Regions from separate parts of the Rahnella sp. BIGb0603 genome, predicted to be linked through region 2. Evidence: predicted binding sites of a transcription regulator. Region 2 holds the regulator's gene; each other region holds the start of a gene.

Region 1 (5,637 bases), on a different contig from region 2:
CCGAATGCTGATCAATCAAACTGCGCGCGATGGAGAGGCCCAAACCGGTGCCCCCTTCGCGGCCACTGACCATGGGGTAAAAAAGGGTGTCCTGCAAATGCGCCGGTACGCCAGGGCCGTCATCTTCAATATCGATACGGGCCACCAGACGATAACGCACGCCGTGTAACGTAATCTGGAAAGCCGTGCGTGTGCGCAAAGTAATTGTGCCGCCTTCGTCCCCGAGCGCCTGCAATGCGTTGCGGGTGATGTTCAGCAAAATCTGTTCTATCTGATCCGGATCGTGCGCCAGTTCTGGCAGGCTCGGGTCATAGTCTCTGACCAGCTGAACGTTATCCGGTTTTTCCATCGACACCAGCTGGCAAACACGTTCGGCAACCTGATGAATGCTTTGTGTGACGTGCTGGCTTGGGCGTTGTGGCCCCAGCAGGCGATCAACCAGATTACGCAGACGGTCGGCCTGCTCAATAATGACTTTGGTGTATTCCAGCAGAGCCGGATCGGGCAGTGCTCTGGATAATAACTGGGCGGCACCACGCAGCCCGCCAAGCGGGTTTTTGATTTCATGGGCCAGGCCGCGGATCAAATCCCGTGCTGCAACCTGTTGAGCATGCTGCAATTGTTCCTGACTGAGGCGTCGCTGATTATCCATCGGCGCCAGTTCGACCAGAATAAAACCTTCCGGTAGCATCTGCGCAGTCAGTGATAGTACGTGCGCGCGGCCATCGACAACCAGAGTCACTTCGCTGTCTGTAAAGCCCTGTCCGGCTGTCAGACTTTCACGCATTAAGTCGATATTGAGCGAAAAATATCCCACCAGTTCCGGCAAAGGGGTACCAAAGAGTTTGCGGGAACTTTGCGCCAGTAACTGCTGAGCGGCTGGATTGGCGTAATGCACAGCCAATTCGTCGTCCAATAACAGAACGCTGTTGATTAAGGAATTCAGGATCTGCCCAGCATCGGGCAGCTTGCCAGTTGCCATACCGCAGTCTCCCGCACCTGATTGGTGCATTTTATCTCGCTACCCGGCGAAATCACGGGCCAGAGGGGTTAAGCAGGAAAGAGTGTGGAGAAAAAAGCCCATCCGGAGATGGGCTGAAAGTTTCCACGGCAACAAATAAAATCGTCTTACTTAATTTTGACGCTAAAGGCTTTGTTACAACCAGGCCATCAGTCGGGTATTACGCTCAGCGCCAGATCAACAGCTGGCGCTGAGTTCAGGGTTTAATCAGAAATTAAACGCTGTAGTACAGTTCGAACTCAACAGGGTGCGGAGTCATACGCACACGATCCATTTCTTCTTTACGCAGACCGATGTAAGCATCGATAGCGTCATCAGTGAACACGCCGCCACGGGTCAGGAACTCGCGGTCTTCGTTCAGTGCGTTCAGAGCTTCTTCCAGTGAACCTGCAACTTTTGGAATTTCTGCTTCTTCTTCCGGTGGCAGGTCATACAGGTTTTTATCCATCGCGTCGCCAGGGTGGATCTTGTTGATGATACCGTCCAGGCCGGCCATCATCAGTGCAGCAAACGCCAGGTATGGGTTAGCCGCTGGATCAGGGAAGCGTGCTTCGATACGCATGGCTTTAGGGCTGGATACGTGTGGAATACGGATAGAGGCAGAACGGTTACGCGCAGAATACGCCAGCATCACGGGTGCTTCGTAGCCCGGAACCAAACGCTTGTAGGAGTTGGTTGTCGGGTTAGCGTAGGCATTGATTGCTTTAGCGTGCTTGATGATACCGCCGATGTAGAACAGTGCCATTTCAGACAGGCCGCCGTATTTGTCGCCAGCGAACAGGTTGTTACCGTTCTTGGACAGAGACATGTGGCAGTGCATACCGGAACCGTTATCGCCAAACATTGGTTTTGGCATGAAGGTCGCAGTTTTTCCAAATGCGTGAGCCACGTTGTGAACCACGTATTTGTAGATTTGGATTTCGTCAGCTTTTTTGGTCAGCGTGTTGAAGCGGGTTGCCACTTCGTTCTGGCCAGCAGTTGCTACTTCGTGGTGGTGAGCTTCAACAACCAGACCCATTTCTTCCATGGTCAGACACATGGTTGAACGCAGATCCTGGGAGGAGTCGACCGGAGGAACCGGGAAGTAACCGCCTTTCACAGCAGGACGGTGACCTTTGTTGCCACCTTCGTATTTGGTGCTTGAGTTCCATGCGCCTTCGATATCATCGATAGCAACGTGGGAACCGGAGATGCTGCTGCCGAAGCGCACATCATCAAACAGGAAGAACTCTGGCTCTGGCCCGAACAGAACGGTGTCCGCGATACCAGAAGAGCGCAGGAAATCTTCTGCACGTTTTGCAGTAGAACGAGGGTCGCGGTCATAACCTTGCAGCGTAGTTGGCTCAAGGATGTCGCAACGAATGATCAGCGTGGTTTCTTCGTAGAACGGGTCAAGAACAGCAGTGCTCGCATCTGGCATCAAAACCATGTCAGATTCGTTAATGCCTTTCCAGCCACCGATTGAAGAGCCATCAAACATTTTGCCTTCTTCGAAGAAGTCAGCGCTAACCTGGTGTGCAGGAATGGTGACGTGCTGTTCTTTGCCTTTGGTATCTGTGAAACGTAAATCTACGAATTTCACTTCATGCTCATTCAGCATCGTCAAAACGTGTTCAGCGGACATACTAGTTCTCCCGAATTTCTCATTATCGTCGTGGAACGAATAACCATTTTTGGTCTTTAGTTGGAAATAACAGCTTTACTTGAACTGGCGTGTGGCCTAAACAGCACTATTATTTGTCTGGTCAGACTCTTTCACCCAGTAAAAACTTTTTACCCTAAAAAATTTTTACTCTAAAAACTATTAGCGAAAAGTGTGCCAACTTTGAGAAAATGCAAACAACGCCATTTTACAGGGCTTTTGCACTCGATAAGTATGCACCATAACGGAATTTCTGCACTACAATGGTGCTAATCGTGAGATGCAAGGCACCAAAAAGGTGCGTCATAATGGTTCAGGGGTTCTTTTGCACCGTGAAAGGGATCACAAAGTAGCCATCCACAAGTTGTTTCAACAAGATCCTTGTGATCTTGTTTAGAACCTCGCTTAATACGTGTACAATAGCGCGCTATTTCTAATGCCTGAGGCAAAGCTGTGATCGAAAATTTGCGTAACATCGCCATTATTGCCCACGTTGACCATGGTAAAACCACCCTGGTCGACAAGCTGCTGCAACAATCCGGTACTTTCGGAGAACGTGTAGAAGCTACCGAACGCGTAATGGACTCCAACGATTTGGAGAAAGAGCGTGGGATTACCATCCTCGCAAAAAACACCGCCATTAATTGGAAAGACTACCGCATCAACATCGTGGATACCCCAGGACACGCCGACTTCGGCGGTGAGGTAGAGCGTGTGATGTCAATGGTCGACTCGGTGCTGCTGGTTGTGGATGCAATGGATGGCCCAATGCCGCAAACCCGTTTCGTGACCAAAAAAGCATTCGCTAATGGTCTGAAGCCGATCGTGGTAATCAACAAAGTTGACCGCCCTGGCGCGCGTCCTGACTGGGTTGTTGATCAGGTCTTTGACCTGTTCGTAAACCTGGACGCAACTGACGAACAACTCGATTTCCCAATCATCTATGCATCTGCACTGATGGGTATCGCGGGTAACGACCATAACGATATGGCCGAAGACATGACCCCGCTGTACCAGGCGATTGTTGACCACGTATCTCCGCCACAAGTTGAGATGGAAGCACCTTTCCAGATGCAAATCTCTCAGCTGGACTACAACAACTATGTTGGCGTCATCGGCATCGGTCGTATCAAACGCGGTACTGTTAAACCTAACCAGCAGATCACTGTGATCGACAGCGAAGGTAAAACCCGTAACGGTAAAGTCGGTAAAGTTCTGACCCACATGGGTCTTGAGCGTATCGAAGCGACCGTTGCTGAAGCTGGCGATATCATCGCGATCACCGGTTTGGGTGAGCTGAACATTTCCGACACTATCTGTGACCCGGCAAATGTTGAAGCTCTGCCAGCGCTGAGCGTTGATGAACCAACCGTTACCATGTACTTCTGCGTTAACACCTCTCCGTTCTGTGGTAAAGAAGGTAAGTATGTGACTTCACGTCAGATCCTTGACCGTCTGAACAAAGAACTGGTGCACAACGTAGCATTGCGTGTTGAAGAAACTGAAGATGCTGATGCATTCCGCGTTTCAGGCCGTGGTGAACTTCACCTGTCGGTTCTGATCGAAAACATGCGTCGTGAAGGTTTCGAGCTGGCGGTTTCCCGTCCTAAAGTAATCAACCGTAAAATCGATGGCCGCATGCAAGAGCCATTCGAGAACGTGACACTGGATATCGAAGAGCAACACCAGGGTTCTGTCATGCAGGCCATGGGTGAGCGTAAAGGCGATGTCAAAGACATGATCCCAGACGGCAAAGGTCGTATCCGTCTTGATTACCTGATCCCAGCACGTGGCCTGATCGGCTTCCGTACTGAATTCATGACCATGACTTCAGGTACCGGTCTGCTGTACTCCACGTTCAGCCACTACGACGACGTCCGTCAGGGCGAAATCGGTCAGCGTCAGAATGGCGTTCTGATTTCCAACGGTCAGGGTAAAGCAGTTGCATTCGCACTGTTCAGCCTGCAAGACCGCGGTAAATTGTTCCTGGGCCACGGCGCAGAAGTGTATGAAGGCCAGATCATCGGTATTCACTCACGTTCTAACGACCTGACCGTGAACTGCCTGACCGGTAAGAAACTGACCAACATGCGTGCGTCCGGTACTGACGAAGCAACGACTCTGGTTCCTGCTATCAAAATGTCTCTGGAGCAAGCTCTGGAATTCATCGATGATGACGAACTGGTCGAAGTGACTCCTCAGTCTGTGCGTATCCGTAAACGTCACCTGACCGAGAACGACCGTAAACGTGCAATGCGTGGTCCAAAAGAAGGTTAATCTTCTTTTACGCATACCGTTACACAGAAACAGGGTGCCTTTGGGTACCCTGTTTTTTTTGTGTTTTTTTTCCAAACCTGCGCTTAACCCCACGCATCTGTCACTGTTCACCTGTACGTTTTACCGCTAAAGTTAAAAGTCATCTTTGAAATCAGGAGCATGCAATGCTGTACATTTTTGATATGGGAAACGTCATTATTGATATTGATTTCAAACGTGTTCTTGGCGTGTGGAGCCATCTGAGCGGTACGCCATTGGCTACGCTGATGGAGCGATTCTCGATGGGCGAGGTATTCCAGAAGCACGAGCGTGGCGAAATCAGCGATGAACAGTTTGCCGCCGACTTATGTCATGAAATGGGCATTGCGCTCAGTTTCGAGCAGTTCAGTGCGGGCTGGCAAGCCATATTTGTCGGGTTGAGGCCTGAGGTGATCACGGTATTCAAGAAACTGCGCGAAGAAGGCCATCGCGTTGTCGTGCTGTCGAATACTAACCGCTTACATCTGGATTTCTGGCCTCAGCATTACCCGGAAATTGAAGCCAATACCGATACGATGTATCTTTCGCAAAATCTGGGCATGCGTAAACCTGAACCGGAAATTTTCCAGCATGTACTTGAGAAAGAAGGATTTTCTGCCAGTCAGGCAGTGTTCTTTGATGATGTTGCTGAGAATATAGAAGCCGCCCGTGCGGCAGG
Region 2 (5,637 bases):
GCTTCAAGGCGATTGCTATCGACTGTTTAAGCCGCATTTAATACGGCTTAAACAGTTCGTTAACCCTCAGTCTTCGTCAAAACCTGAATTAATCAGATTTACGACGGCGCTGAGAGCCTGTTCTTCATCGGGGCCGGTGGCTTCGATTTCGATTTTCTGGCCTTTCGGGGAATCCAGCATCAGCAGTGCGATCACGCTGCTGGCTTCCGCCTCGATGCCTGTGCCGTTGCGCAGCATCACTTCTGACTCAAAACTCTGTACCAGTTCAAATAACTTCATCGCCGGACGGGCGTGCATCCCTAACCGGTTTTTGATTTCTACCGTTTGTTTAACCGTCATGATTTGCGTTTTTCCAGCGTGCGATGGCGGGACTGGACGTTCTTCCCGCGGGAACGGAAATAGTCAGCCAGCTGTTCTGCGATATACACCGAACGGTGCTTACCGCCGGTACAGCCAATGGCGACGGTCAGATAACTGCGGTTGTTGGTTTCCAGCGCGGGCAGCCATTGTTCAAGATAGCTGCGCGTCTGATAGATAAAATTATGTACTTCGGTATGACGGTCGAGGAACGCAGCGACCGGTTTGTCGAGGCCGGTCATTGGACGCAGTTTCGGATCCCAGTGCGGGTTCGGCAGGAAACGCACGTCGAAAACGTAATCCGCATCAATCGGAATACCGTGTTTAAAACCAAAGGATTCAAAGACCATGGTCAGTTCACGTTCGCGTTTGCCCAGCAGGCGCGTACGCAGCATTTCTGCCAGTTCGTGAACGGACATCTCGGAGGTGTCGATGATCAGATCCGCGGAAGAGCGCAAAGGCTCCAGCAAATCGGCTTCTTCATCGATTGCACTTTCAAGGGACAGGTTTTTGCTGGAGAGCGGGTGCAGACGACGGGTGTCGCTGTAACGGCGGATCAGGGTATTACGGTCAGCGTCGAGGAACAGCAGCTGTGGCGAGAAGCTTTCCGGCAGCTGTGACATCGCATGCTCATAAACTTCCGGTGTTTCTGGCATGTTGCGAACGTCAATGCTGACGGCCGCAGACGTATTGCGTTCAACAAGTGTCTGGGCGAGCTGCGGCAACAACACCACCGGCAGGTTATCCACACAGTAAAAACCCATGTCTTCCAATGCCCTTAGGGCAACCGACTTCCCGGAACCGGAACGGCCGCTGACAATCATCAGCACCATGGTGTCACTCCCCTGGCATTCAGTGTTCAGAATTCATTTTCCCGGCGCGCAACCGGGAATCAGTAATTTATTCGTTTTCAGTCATTATCTGGAACAGTTCTTCGTCACTTTGCGCTCCGCGCAGACGACGACACACCCCTTTATCCGCCAGTTTTTTGGCGACTAAAGACAAGGTATGTAAATGGGTTTTACATTGATCTGCCGGAACCAGCAAGGCAAAAAGCAAATCCACAGGCTGATTATCGATAGCGTCAAAAGCGATCGGCTGCTCAAGCTGAATGAACACCCCGACGGCACGTAAAGTGTCTTCTTCCAGCTTTCCGTGCGGAATAGCGATCCCGGCACCGATCCCGGTGCTGCCCATGCGTTCACGGGTCAAAATGGCGTCAAAAATCACCTGCGGTGATAAATTTAGCTGTTTGGCCGCCAGCTCACTGATGATTTCCAGTGCGCGTTTTTTGCTGGCGCAATGAACGCCGCTTTTGGTGCATTCGGCATTAAGCACCGACGTTAATTGCATTGCAGTATCGTTAATCATGTCATCTTCACTTTGGCGCTGTTTCACCCTTAAAGCTATATCGGCTCGTTTCCCGAAGGTCACAAGCCGATGCCCGAAGGTTTGTAGCACAGGGTTGGCTACATGAATGTCAGTGCTGTTTCAGTTTGTCTTTGTGCTTGTTCAGCTGACGAGCCAGTTTATCAACCAGGCCGTCAATTGCCGCGTACATATCCTGATGCTCCGAGGTGGCATGCAACTCGCCTCCGTTCACATGCAAAGTGGCTTCCGCTACTTTCTGCACCTTTTCAACGCTCAACACCACATACACCTGATTTATCCGGTCGAAATACTGTTCAAGCTTGGCCAGCTTCGACGTGATGAATTCTCTCAGGGGATCCGTGATCTCAATGTGATGTCCGGTAATGTTGAGCTGCATAATGTCTTCCTTCTCTGTTGAGGTCAAACTAACTGTTTACGTTGGTTTGAGGGCGGGATGGACAAAGACTCTCGGTATTTGGCGACGGTTCGTCGTGCCACCATAATTCCCTGATCGGAAAGGAGGGTGGCTAACTTACTGTCACTGAGCGGTTTTACAGGATTCTCCGCTGCGATTAATTTCTTCACCAGCGCCCGGATCGCGGTTGACGATGCCTCGCCGCCGCTGTCTGTACTGACATGGCTGGAAAAGAAATACTTCAGTTCGAAAATTCCACGCGGGCTGTGCAGAAACTTCTGCGTCGTCACGCGTGAAATCGTCGATTCGTGCATTTCTACGGCGCTGGCGATATCGGCCAGCACCATAGGCTTCATAAATTCTTCACCCAGTTCAAAGAACGCCTGCTGCTGCTCAACGATACAGCGCGTGACTTTCAACAGCGTGTCATTACGGCTTTCCAGGCTTTTGATTAACCACTTGGCTTCCTGCAGGTTGCTGCGGATAAATTGCCCGTCGCTGTCGCTGCGCGCGGAATTGCCCATCGCGGCGTACTGCTGGTTAATCTTAAGACGCGGAATGCTGTCGGAATTCAGTTCTACCGTCCAGACACCTGACACTTTTCGCACCAGCACATCGGGGATCACGTACTCGGATTCACCGGTGTTGATCGATTGTCCCGGACGCGGATCAAGAGACTGAATCAGAAGCATCGCTCCTTTCAGTGTATCTTCTTTTAGCCGGGTTGAACGCATAAGTGCGCGGAAATCATGGTTCGCCAGCAAATCCAGATGTTCGCTGATAATCAGGCGCGCTTCGGTGATGAAAGGCGTATCTGTTGCGTATTGTGAAAGCTGGATCAGCAGGCAATCACGCAGGTCACGCGCCGCCACACCAACCGGATCAAAACGCTGCACACGTTTTAAAACGGCTTCCACTTCGTCCATGCTGACGTTGTCGTCACCGATACTTTCGAGGATGTCGTCAAGGGAAACGGTCAGATAACCGGTATCGTCTACCGCGTCGACAATGGACGTGGCAATCGCGGCATCGGTGTCGGAAAACGGCGTCAGCTCCACCTGCCACATCAGGTAATCCTGAAGCGTCTGCGTGGTTTCACCCTGATAAATTGGCAGCTCGTCGTCACTGTAATCGTTGCCGGTGCCGGAAGGCGTGCCCGCGGTATAAATCTCGTCCCAGGTGGCGTCCAGCGGCAACTCTTCGGGCATGTCTTTCTGCTCGAGCGCTTCGCGGGTATCTAACGCTTCGTTGTCGGTGGCTTCTACCGAATCGATTTCATCATGAAGGTCGGTTTGTTCCAGCAGAGGGTTGCTCTCCAGCGCGAGTTGGATCTCCTGTTGGAGCTCAAGCGTGGACAGTTGCAACAGGCGGATGGCCTGTTGTAACTGAGGAGTCATTGCCAGTTGTTGGCTGAGTCTGAGTTGCAAACCTTGCTTCATATCTTGGTTTTATTTCCGTTGATTACAAACTGAGTAACTTCTGTCAGAGACCTCCCGTCAGACTTTACGTCGAAACGGGCACGGTTCCGGCGGCACAGATCACAGACGGAATTCTTCACCAAGATAAACGCGTTTAACCTGTTCATCAGCAAGAATGTCGGCTGGCGTGCCGTGGGCGATCAATTTCCCCTGACTGACGATATAGGCACGCTCACAAACGTCGAGAGTTTCGCGAACGTTGTGGTCAGTGATCAGTACGCCGAGGCCGCTGTCACGCAAATGCTCAATGATTTTTTTGATGTCGATGACGGAAATCGGGTCAACGCCGGCGAAAGGTTCGTCCAGCAGGATAAACTTGGGATTCGCTGCCAGTGCGCGGGCAATCTCAACACGGCGACGTTCACCACCGGACAAGGACTGACCGAGGTTATCGCGCAAATGAGAAATATGGAACTCTTCCATCAGTTCATTAGCGCGATCGTTACGCTGTTCTTTGTTCAGATCATCGCGGATCTGCAGTACGGCCATCAGGTTATCAAACACGCTGAGACGACGGAAGATGGAGGCTTCCTGCGGAAGATAGCCAATGCCGCGACGGGCGCGGGTATGCAATGGCAAAAGGCTGATGTCTTCATCGTCAACGATGATACGGCCCGCATCACGTTGCACAATCCCGACGACCATGTAGAAGGTGGTGGTTTTACCCGCACCGTTTGGCCCCAGCAATCCGACGATTTCGCCGGAGTTCACCATCAGGCTGACATCTTCTACAACCTTGCGGCCTTTGTAGGCTTTTGCCAGATTCTCTGCGATTAATTTTGCCATAAAATATCAGTTACTCTTTTTGGTCGGCTGGCCGCCCGCGGCAGGCGTTTTTTGTTGCAGCTGCGAAGGAACCAGAACGGTCGTCACGCGGTTGCCTTTATCACTGAAGGCTTCCATTTGCTGTTTCTGCACCAGATAGGTAATACGGTCGCCTTTCACGTTGCTGTCGAGCTGTTCGAGGTATGCGTTACCGGTCAGGGTCACGAGATCGTTTTCCACTTCATAGCGGACTTTCTGCGCATGGCCTTTTACCGGCTTGCCGTTGTCCTGCATCTGGTAAAACGTCACCGGATTGCCGTAACCTTCCACCACTTCTTTGCCGGATACGCCCTGAGGACGGATCACGACAACTTTATCGGCTTTCACCTGAATAGTGCCCTGATTGACTACGACGTTACCGGTGAAGGTGGCCGTGTTGGTGTTCACATCCAGCGCCTGATTGGCGGAATCAATGGTGATCGGTTTCGTTGTGTCATCTTTTAAGGCGAAGGCCGGAATGCTCACGGCTAACAACGAGCTGACGATCAGGAGATCACGGATTTTATTTTTTGCTTTGAATTTCATAAGAGGTCGTTACCTTTTCGATCAGCTGTGCTGTCTTATCACGCAGATTACCGCGCATTTTCATGCCGTTAGATGTAAAACCTGTGCCATAAAGCGTTACTTCATCGTCTGAGGCAACGTCCTGTGTCGTCAGGTTAACCCGGGCATTATCCGTTTTGATTCTTTGAAGCTGTGATGTCTCAGGCGTCAGGCTATCAGCCTGCACATGCCCGTAAAGATAAAGCATCTTATCCTGAGTCAACTTGGCTTTATCAGAACGCAGCACCCAGGTTGGTGTTTTATTCTTGTCAAACATGGTCGCGACCGGGTTGGTAAACCATGTCACCTGATCGGCGGCGTAGTATTTTACCTGGTCCGAAACCAGTTTATAGGTCAGGCTACCCGTTGGGTCATAGACCATCGTGACCGTGTGGGATGTCTGGTAAGTGGGATCCTGATCGTTAACGGCCTGCGGTGCGTCATCGCTGCTATCAGACAATGACCAGCCCACCAGAACCAGAACGATGGCCGTCAGAACAAGGATAATCCAAAGTTTTGTTTTACTCATATCGACAGCCCTTTGGCGTCCTCCAGCTTACCCTGCGCCAGCAGAATCAAATCACACAATTCGCGTACGGCGCCACGCCCGCCAGCGATGCGGGTAACGTAATCGGCCTTCGGCAACAG
Region 3 (5,637 bases), on a different contig from region 2:
CAGTTGTAATCCTATTGGCAGGCCGGTCGATGTCGTGACCGGCACCGTCACTACCGGTAAACCGAGGAACGAAATTGGCTGCGTCAGCATACCCATATTGGCACGTGTCGGCAGATCCTGACCGTTAATTCTGATGGTGTCCTGACCAATCAGCGTTGCCGGGCATGGCGTAGCAGGGGCAATCAAAATGTCCCAGTGATCAAACAGGGGCAAGATTTGTTCCTGAAAATGCTGACGGAAACGCTGTGCCTGCACGTACCATGCCGCCGGGATCATCGCGCCGGCCAGTAAACGCTCGCGCGATAACGGTTCAAACTGTTGCGGGATACTGCGCAGTTTTGGCAAATACTGATTGCCGCCTTCAGAAGCACTGATGATAAATGCCGCTGAACGCGCCAGTTCGGCCTGTGGCATTTCAACTTCTTCCTGCGCTTCAAGAGCCTGAGCAATCTGGCGCACGGCAGCTTTAGCGTGGTCGTCGCACCAGGTCGCAAAATAGCCGCCCAGCACCGCAGTACGCAAACCCTGCTGGCCGCGTCCGAGCTGAGAAAAAGTGGCAGTCACGGGTTTATCTGCCTGGAAGTGATCTTGAGAGTCTGTGCCCTGAATCGCGTCATAGACCTGCGACAGATCCTCGCTGCACCTCGCCATCGGACCGATGTGATCAAGACTGGCGACAAACTGCTGGCTGCCGCGGCGGGAGATCCGTCCGAAGGTCGGTTTCAGGCCGAGAATACCGCTCAATGATGCAGGCACGCGAATGGATCCGTTGGTGTCGCTGCCGAGCGTGAAATGCACCAGACCGGCAGCGACCGCAGCGGCAGAACCGCCGGACGATCCTCCGGCGACGCGTGCCAGATCACGCGGGTTACGGGTGGCACCATAATGGCTGTTTTCGGTAGTGAAACCGTAGGCGTAAGCATCCATGTTCAGCATGCCGGAAAGCATCGCGCCCTGTGCGGCGAGGCGTGAAACGGTCCAGGCATCATGACGTGCGGCGGCGTTGCTGCTGTTGAGGCTCGCGCCCGCCAGCGTAACTTCACCGGCGACGTCCAGCAGGTTTTTCACCGCATAAGGAATGCCTGCCAGCGGTGCCAGTGCGGTTCCGCTGGCGCGGGTTTTATCCACTTTAGCGGCCTCACTCAGCATGCGTTCGCGGGTGATATGCGTATACGCGTTGATGACCGGATTGGCCTGTTCAACGGCGTCCAGCGTGGCGCTGGCAATTTCTGTGGCTGAGATTTCACCCTGTGTAATGGCCTGATGAAGCTGATTAATCGTGAAATTATCAAACGATTTCATGCTCTGTACACCCCGGCGATTTCCAGTCGCGAATCGAGCGGTAAATCCATCAGCGGTTGCGCCATTTGCGCGATACGGCTGAACTGCACCAGCAGTTCCTGACGGCGTACATCGTCGAGTTCCAGCGCCAGAACGGACTCCATCTGGCGGATGTAAGCGGCCCAGTCTGTGGCCGCAGGCGTATTTTTCATGATCAGTTCCTCAGTTTAAAAACCGGCCGCGCTGCCGTTGCTGCGCGGGTCGGAAGCGCCTTCAAACATGCCGTTGGTATGGCGGACAATGGCTCCGGCATGGCCGACGGCTTCACTGAAATCCGGCAACAGTTCGACATCGTGACCGCGCTGTCTCAGTCCGGCCTGGGTCGGATAGGCGAAACGGCCTTCCAGTTTCAGGGAGTCCGAGCTTTCCCCCCATGTACGACCCAGCAGCCAGCGCGGCCCGCTGATCGCCTGCTGCAAGGATTGTCCCTGCACCACATGGCGGATAAATACCGCAGCCTGCGTTTGCGGCTGACCGTCGCCGCCCATCGAACCGTAAACCATGGTGCGCCCGTCGTATAAACGTGCGGCGGCAGGGTTAAGGGTATGAAACGGTTGTTTACCCGGCGCCAGTGCCAGTAAATGGCTGGCATCGAGGCTGAATGAGGCGCCACGGTTTTGCCACAGCACGCCACTCTGGGGCAGAACGACGCCACTGCCGAATTCGTGATAGATGCTCTGAATAAACGATACCGCCAGCCCGCTGCTGTCCATCACGCCCATCCAGACGGTATCGCCCGGACCTTTACCTTTGCCCCAGCCGGCGGCGCTGTGCGGTTTGATGCGGGTGGCGAGGGCGTCGAGATACTGCGGATCCAGCAGGCTTTGCGCGTCCTGCGTCATCATGCGCGGATCGGTGATATAGCGGTCGCGCAGGCCGAACGCCAGCTTGGTGGCTTCGACAATGCTGTGTATCGTCGCGCTTTCATCCATGGTTTCGAGCGGCAGACGGTCAGTCAGACCGAGGATCGCGAGTGAAACTAACCCCTGCGTCGGCGGTGTCAGGTTGTATATTTCGCCTTTGCTGTGTTTGAGACGCAGCGGCACGCAGCGCCGGGGCTTGTAAGCGGCCAGATCGGCACGGGTGACCGGCATGCCGAGCCTTTCCATGTCGGCGGCCATATTGTCGGCCAGTTCACCGCGATAGAAACTGTTCAGCCCGTCTTCGCACAGCATGGATAACGTCTGTGCCAGCTGCGGCTGGGTGAAGCGGTTACCGGCGCGCGGCACTTCGCCGTTCGGTATAAAAACGTCGGCAAACGCGGGGAAGTCTTTCAGCTCATGTTGCTTGGCACGGGTGGCAGCTTCCTGAGAAGCCGTTACCGGAATGCCATCAGCGGCGTAACGGATGGCATCGCGCAGCAGGCGTGAAAGGGGTTTTTGATCGCCACCAAATTCAGCCGACACATTCAGCGCTTCCTGCCAGCCGCCGACCGTGCCTGCGACCGTCAGTGCCGCTTTCGGCCCACGGTGCGGAATATGCGATTCCCCGGTGTAGAAATCGAGAGAGGCCAGCGAGCCGGCGGCACCGCTGGCGTCTATCGCCACCGGATTGCCCTGCGGCGGCACAATCAGCCAGAAACCGTCGCCGCCCAGTCCGTTCATGTGCGGATAGACCACCGCAATTGTTGCGGCTGCGGCCACCATCGCCTCGATGGCATTACCGCCTTCCCTCAGTACCGCAAGCGCACTCTGGCTTGCCAGATGATGAGGTGTGACCGCCATGCCCAGCGGCGCGCTGTTACTGTTAATCATGCGATGTCCTTTTTTGAGACGCTTTTTTATGCTGCCCGCGCTTGCAGGGTTGTGGGCGCGTAGGGATAGAATTAAGCAAGAGGTGTTCCACATCGGCAGAGTCTTGCGTTTTTCACGCTAATTTCTATTGCACTGGCAAGCATAGTGCATGGTATGTTCCGATGAAACATTGGTTACAAAAGGGCCAGAGATGAAACAGATTGATGAGCGTCTGCGTGACCATTACGCAGAACTGACACCGCAGGAACAGCGGGTGGCCGACTTTATTTTTGCCAGCATCGACGACCTGATGAGTTACAACAGCGCAGAGCTGGCGCGGCTCAGCGGCGTGTCGAAAGCCACGGTCAGCCGCCTGTTCAAACGTCTCGGTTACCCGAGCTATCGTGATATGCGCGATGAAATGCGCACCCTGCGCCAGAGCGGAATGCCGCTGACTGACAGCCGTGACGCGGTGCAAGGTAACACCTTGTTATCACGGCACTATAAGCAGGAAATGGCGAATCTTACGCAGTGGATTAACCAGATTGATAGCGCTCAGTTTGGTGCGCTGATTTCAGCGCTGAGTCAGGCGCGACAGGTGCGCCTGCTGGGCTTTCGCAACAGTTATCCGGTGGCATTGCATCTGCGCCAGCAACTGATTCAGGTGCGGGCAGGTGTAATGATGATGCCGCAACCGGGGCAGACGCTGGCGGAAGAACTGGTGGATCTCACCGCGCAGGACGTGGTGATTTTCGTGGCCTTCCGCCGCAGGCCGCGCATGGCGAAGGAAATACTGACGCAGTTACAGTCAGCTGGCGTACCGGTGCTGCTGATTTGCGAGCCTCAGGCGCAGACGCTGACCCCGCTCGCCACCTGGCATCTGGCCGCGCCGCTCGACAGCGTTTCGGCGTTTGACAGCTACTCTTCTGCCATGAGTCTGGCGAATTTACTCAGCAATGCGTTGTTGCACGATATGCTCGCGTCAGGCCGTCAGCGTATTCATCAGATAAGCGATATGTATAACGCGCTGGATGAGCTGGAGCAGCGCTGATTCCCGTTTACAGAACAAACTGAGCGCTTTTCTGGTGCTTTCGCACAATTTTAGTGCGTATGTGTTTTCATAGACTCCCATTTTTTGCCCTGATTCAGGGCAAAAAAACCACTTCTGATCCCGCCAGCATTTTTATAATCCCTTGTCATACCGTGACTTTGCGCACATTTTTTCTGCGGCGTTGCTTTTGGCACATTCGTTGCAAAGTTTTAAATATAAGAATCTATCGTTCCAAAAACTTTTCACCGGAGATAATCTATGAACATGAATAAACGGCTGTTGGCTTGGGCAGGTGCGGCAATGCTGGTGCTTCAGGCATCCGGCGTGATGGCCGATCAGTTGCAGGATATTCAGAAGCGCGGCGTGCTGCGCGTGGCCGTACCGCAGGATTTCCCGCCGTTTGGTTCGGTGAGCAAGGATTTGCAGCCGGAAGGTTATGACATCGACATGGCGCAGTATCTGGCCGATAAGATGAAACTTAAGTTGCAACTTGTTCCGGTCACCAGCGCCAACCGCGTGCCTTATCTGCAAACGGATAAAGTCGATCTGGTCATTTCCAGCCTCGGCAAAAATGCTGAGCGCGAAAAAGTGATCGACTTCAGCAACGCTTACGCACCGTTTTTCCTCGGCGTGTTTGGCGCGCAGGGGGACAAACTGGCGGATCTGAAAGAACTGTCCGGTAAAACCATCGGCGTGACCCGCGGGGCGGTGGAAGATCTGGCGCTGACCGATGTGGCACCAAAAGACGCCAAAATACAGCGTTACGAAGACAACAACACCACGCTGTCGGCCTACCTGTCCGGTCAGGTGGAATACATCGCGACGGGTAATCTGGTGGTGGCAGCGGTGGCCCGTATGAATCCGGCCAAAGCCCCGGTATCGAAAGTCATGCTGAAAGATTCGCCGTGCTACGTCGGGCTGCGTAAAGACGAACCGGCGCTGAAAGACAAAGTGAATGAACTGATCGCCGAAGGCATTAAAGATAAGACGCTGAACACGCTGTCTGAAAAATGGATGAAGGCACCGCTGCCGGCTTCCATCGGCGCGTGATCAGGGCTTTGACGGAGATCTTTCATGACCTATCAGCTTAACTTTAGCGCGCTGTGGCCTTACATGCCGGAACTGCTGGCCGGATTATGGACCACCATTGAGCTGACGGTACTGGCGACGGTTGGCGGTGTCGCAATAGGAATTTGCGGCGCAGCCATCCGCTGCGGCAACCATAAAATTCTGCGGACCGTCTGGGGCATGTATGTCGAAGCCATCCGTAATACGCCGTTTGTTGTGCAGTTATTTTTCATCGTCTTTGGCCTGCCTGCCATCGGCCTGAAGATGACCGCAGGTGAAGCGGCGTTGCTGGCGATGCTGATTAACCTCGGGGCTTACAGCACCGAAATTATCCGCGCCGGTATTCAGGTGACGCCGAAAGGCCAGTGGGAAGCCGGACGCGTGCTGGGATTAACCCGCAGCCAGACATTCCTGCGCATCGTGCTGCCACCGTCGCTGAAACGT

Evidence for each region. Region 2 encodes sigma-54, which starts transcription at its own class of promoters, with help from an activator protein. Its sites were predicted from a motif close to GTTGGCACANNTTTCGCTNT; they were not measured.
Region 1: glnA (glutamate--ammonia ligase) is a predicted target of sigma-54. The motif match lies at 2,826-2,845, and genes of this name have one in related genera.
Region 3: M2403_RS08510 (gamma-glutamyltransferase family protein) is a predicted target of sigma-54. The motif match lies at 3,168-3,187, and genes of this name have one in related genera.

What each region holds. Positions count from the first base shown of each region.
Region 1 covers NZ_JANUEX010000013.1:11,876-17,512, forward strand. The annotation lists gene glnL (nitrogen regulation protein NR(II)) at 1-982, opposite strand, end outside; gene glnA (glutamate--ammonia ligase) at 1,236-2,645, opposite strand; gene typA (ribosome-dependent GTPase TypA) at 3,117-4,940, shown strand; gene yihX (glucose-1-phosphatase) at 5,105-5,637, shown strand, end outside.
Region 2 covers NZ_JANUEX010000007.1:148,922-154,558, forward strand. The annotation lists gene M2403_RS18790 (transcription antiterminator) at 1-41, shown strand, start outside; gene npr (PTS phosphocarrier protein NPr) at 67-339, opposite strand; gene rapZ (RNase adapter RapZ) at 336-1,190, opposite strand; gene ptsN (PTS IIA-like nitrogen regulatory protein PtsN) at 1,258-1,728, opposite strand; gene hpf (ribosome hibernation promoting factor) at 1,838-2,125, opposite strand; gene rpoN (RNA polymerase factor sigma-54) at 2,149-3,582, opposite strand; gene lptB (LPS export ABC transporter ATP-binding protein) at 3,682-4,407, opposite strand; gene lptA (lipopolysaccharide ABC transporter substrate-binding protein LptA) at 4,414-4,971, opposite strand; gene lptC (LPS export ABC transporter periplasmic protein LptC) at 4,949-5,518, opposite strand; gene kdsC (3-deoxy-manno-octulosonate-8-phosphatase KdsC) at 5,515-5,637, opposite strand, start outside.
Region 3 covers NZ_JANUEX010000003.1:32,038-37,674, forward strand. The annotation lists gene M2403_RS08500 (AtzE family amidohydrolase) at 1-1,302, opposite strand, end outside; gene hpxX (oxalurate catabolism protein HpxX) at 1,299-1,493, opposite strand; gene M2403_RS08510 (gamma-glutamyltransferase family protein) at 1,509-3,095, opposite strand; gene M2403_RS08515 (MurR/RpiR family transcriptional regulator) at 3,286-4,125, shown strand; gene M2403_RS08520 (transporter substrate-binding domain-containing protein) at 4,384-5,175, shown strand; gene M2403_RS08525 (amino acid ABC transporter permease) at 5,200-5,637, shown strand, end outside.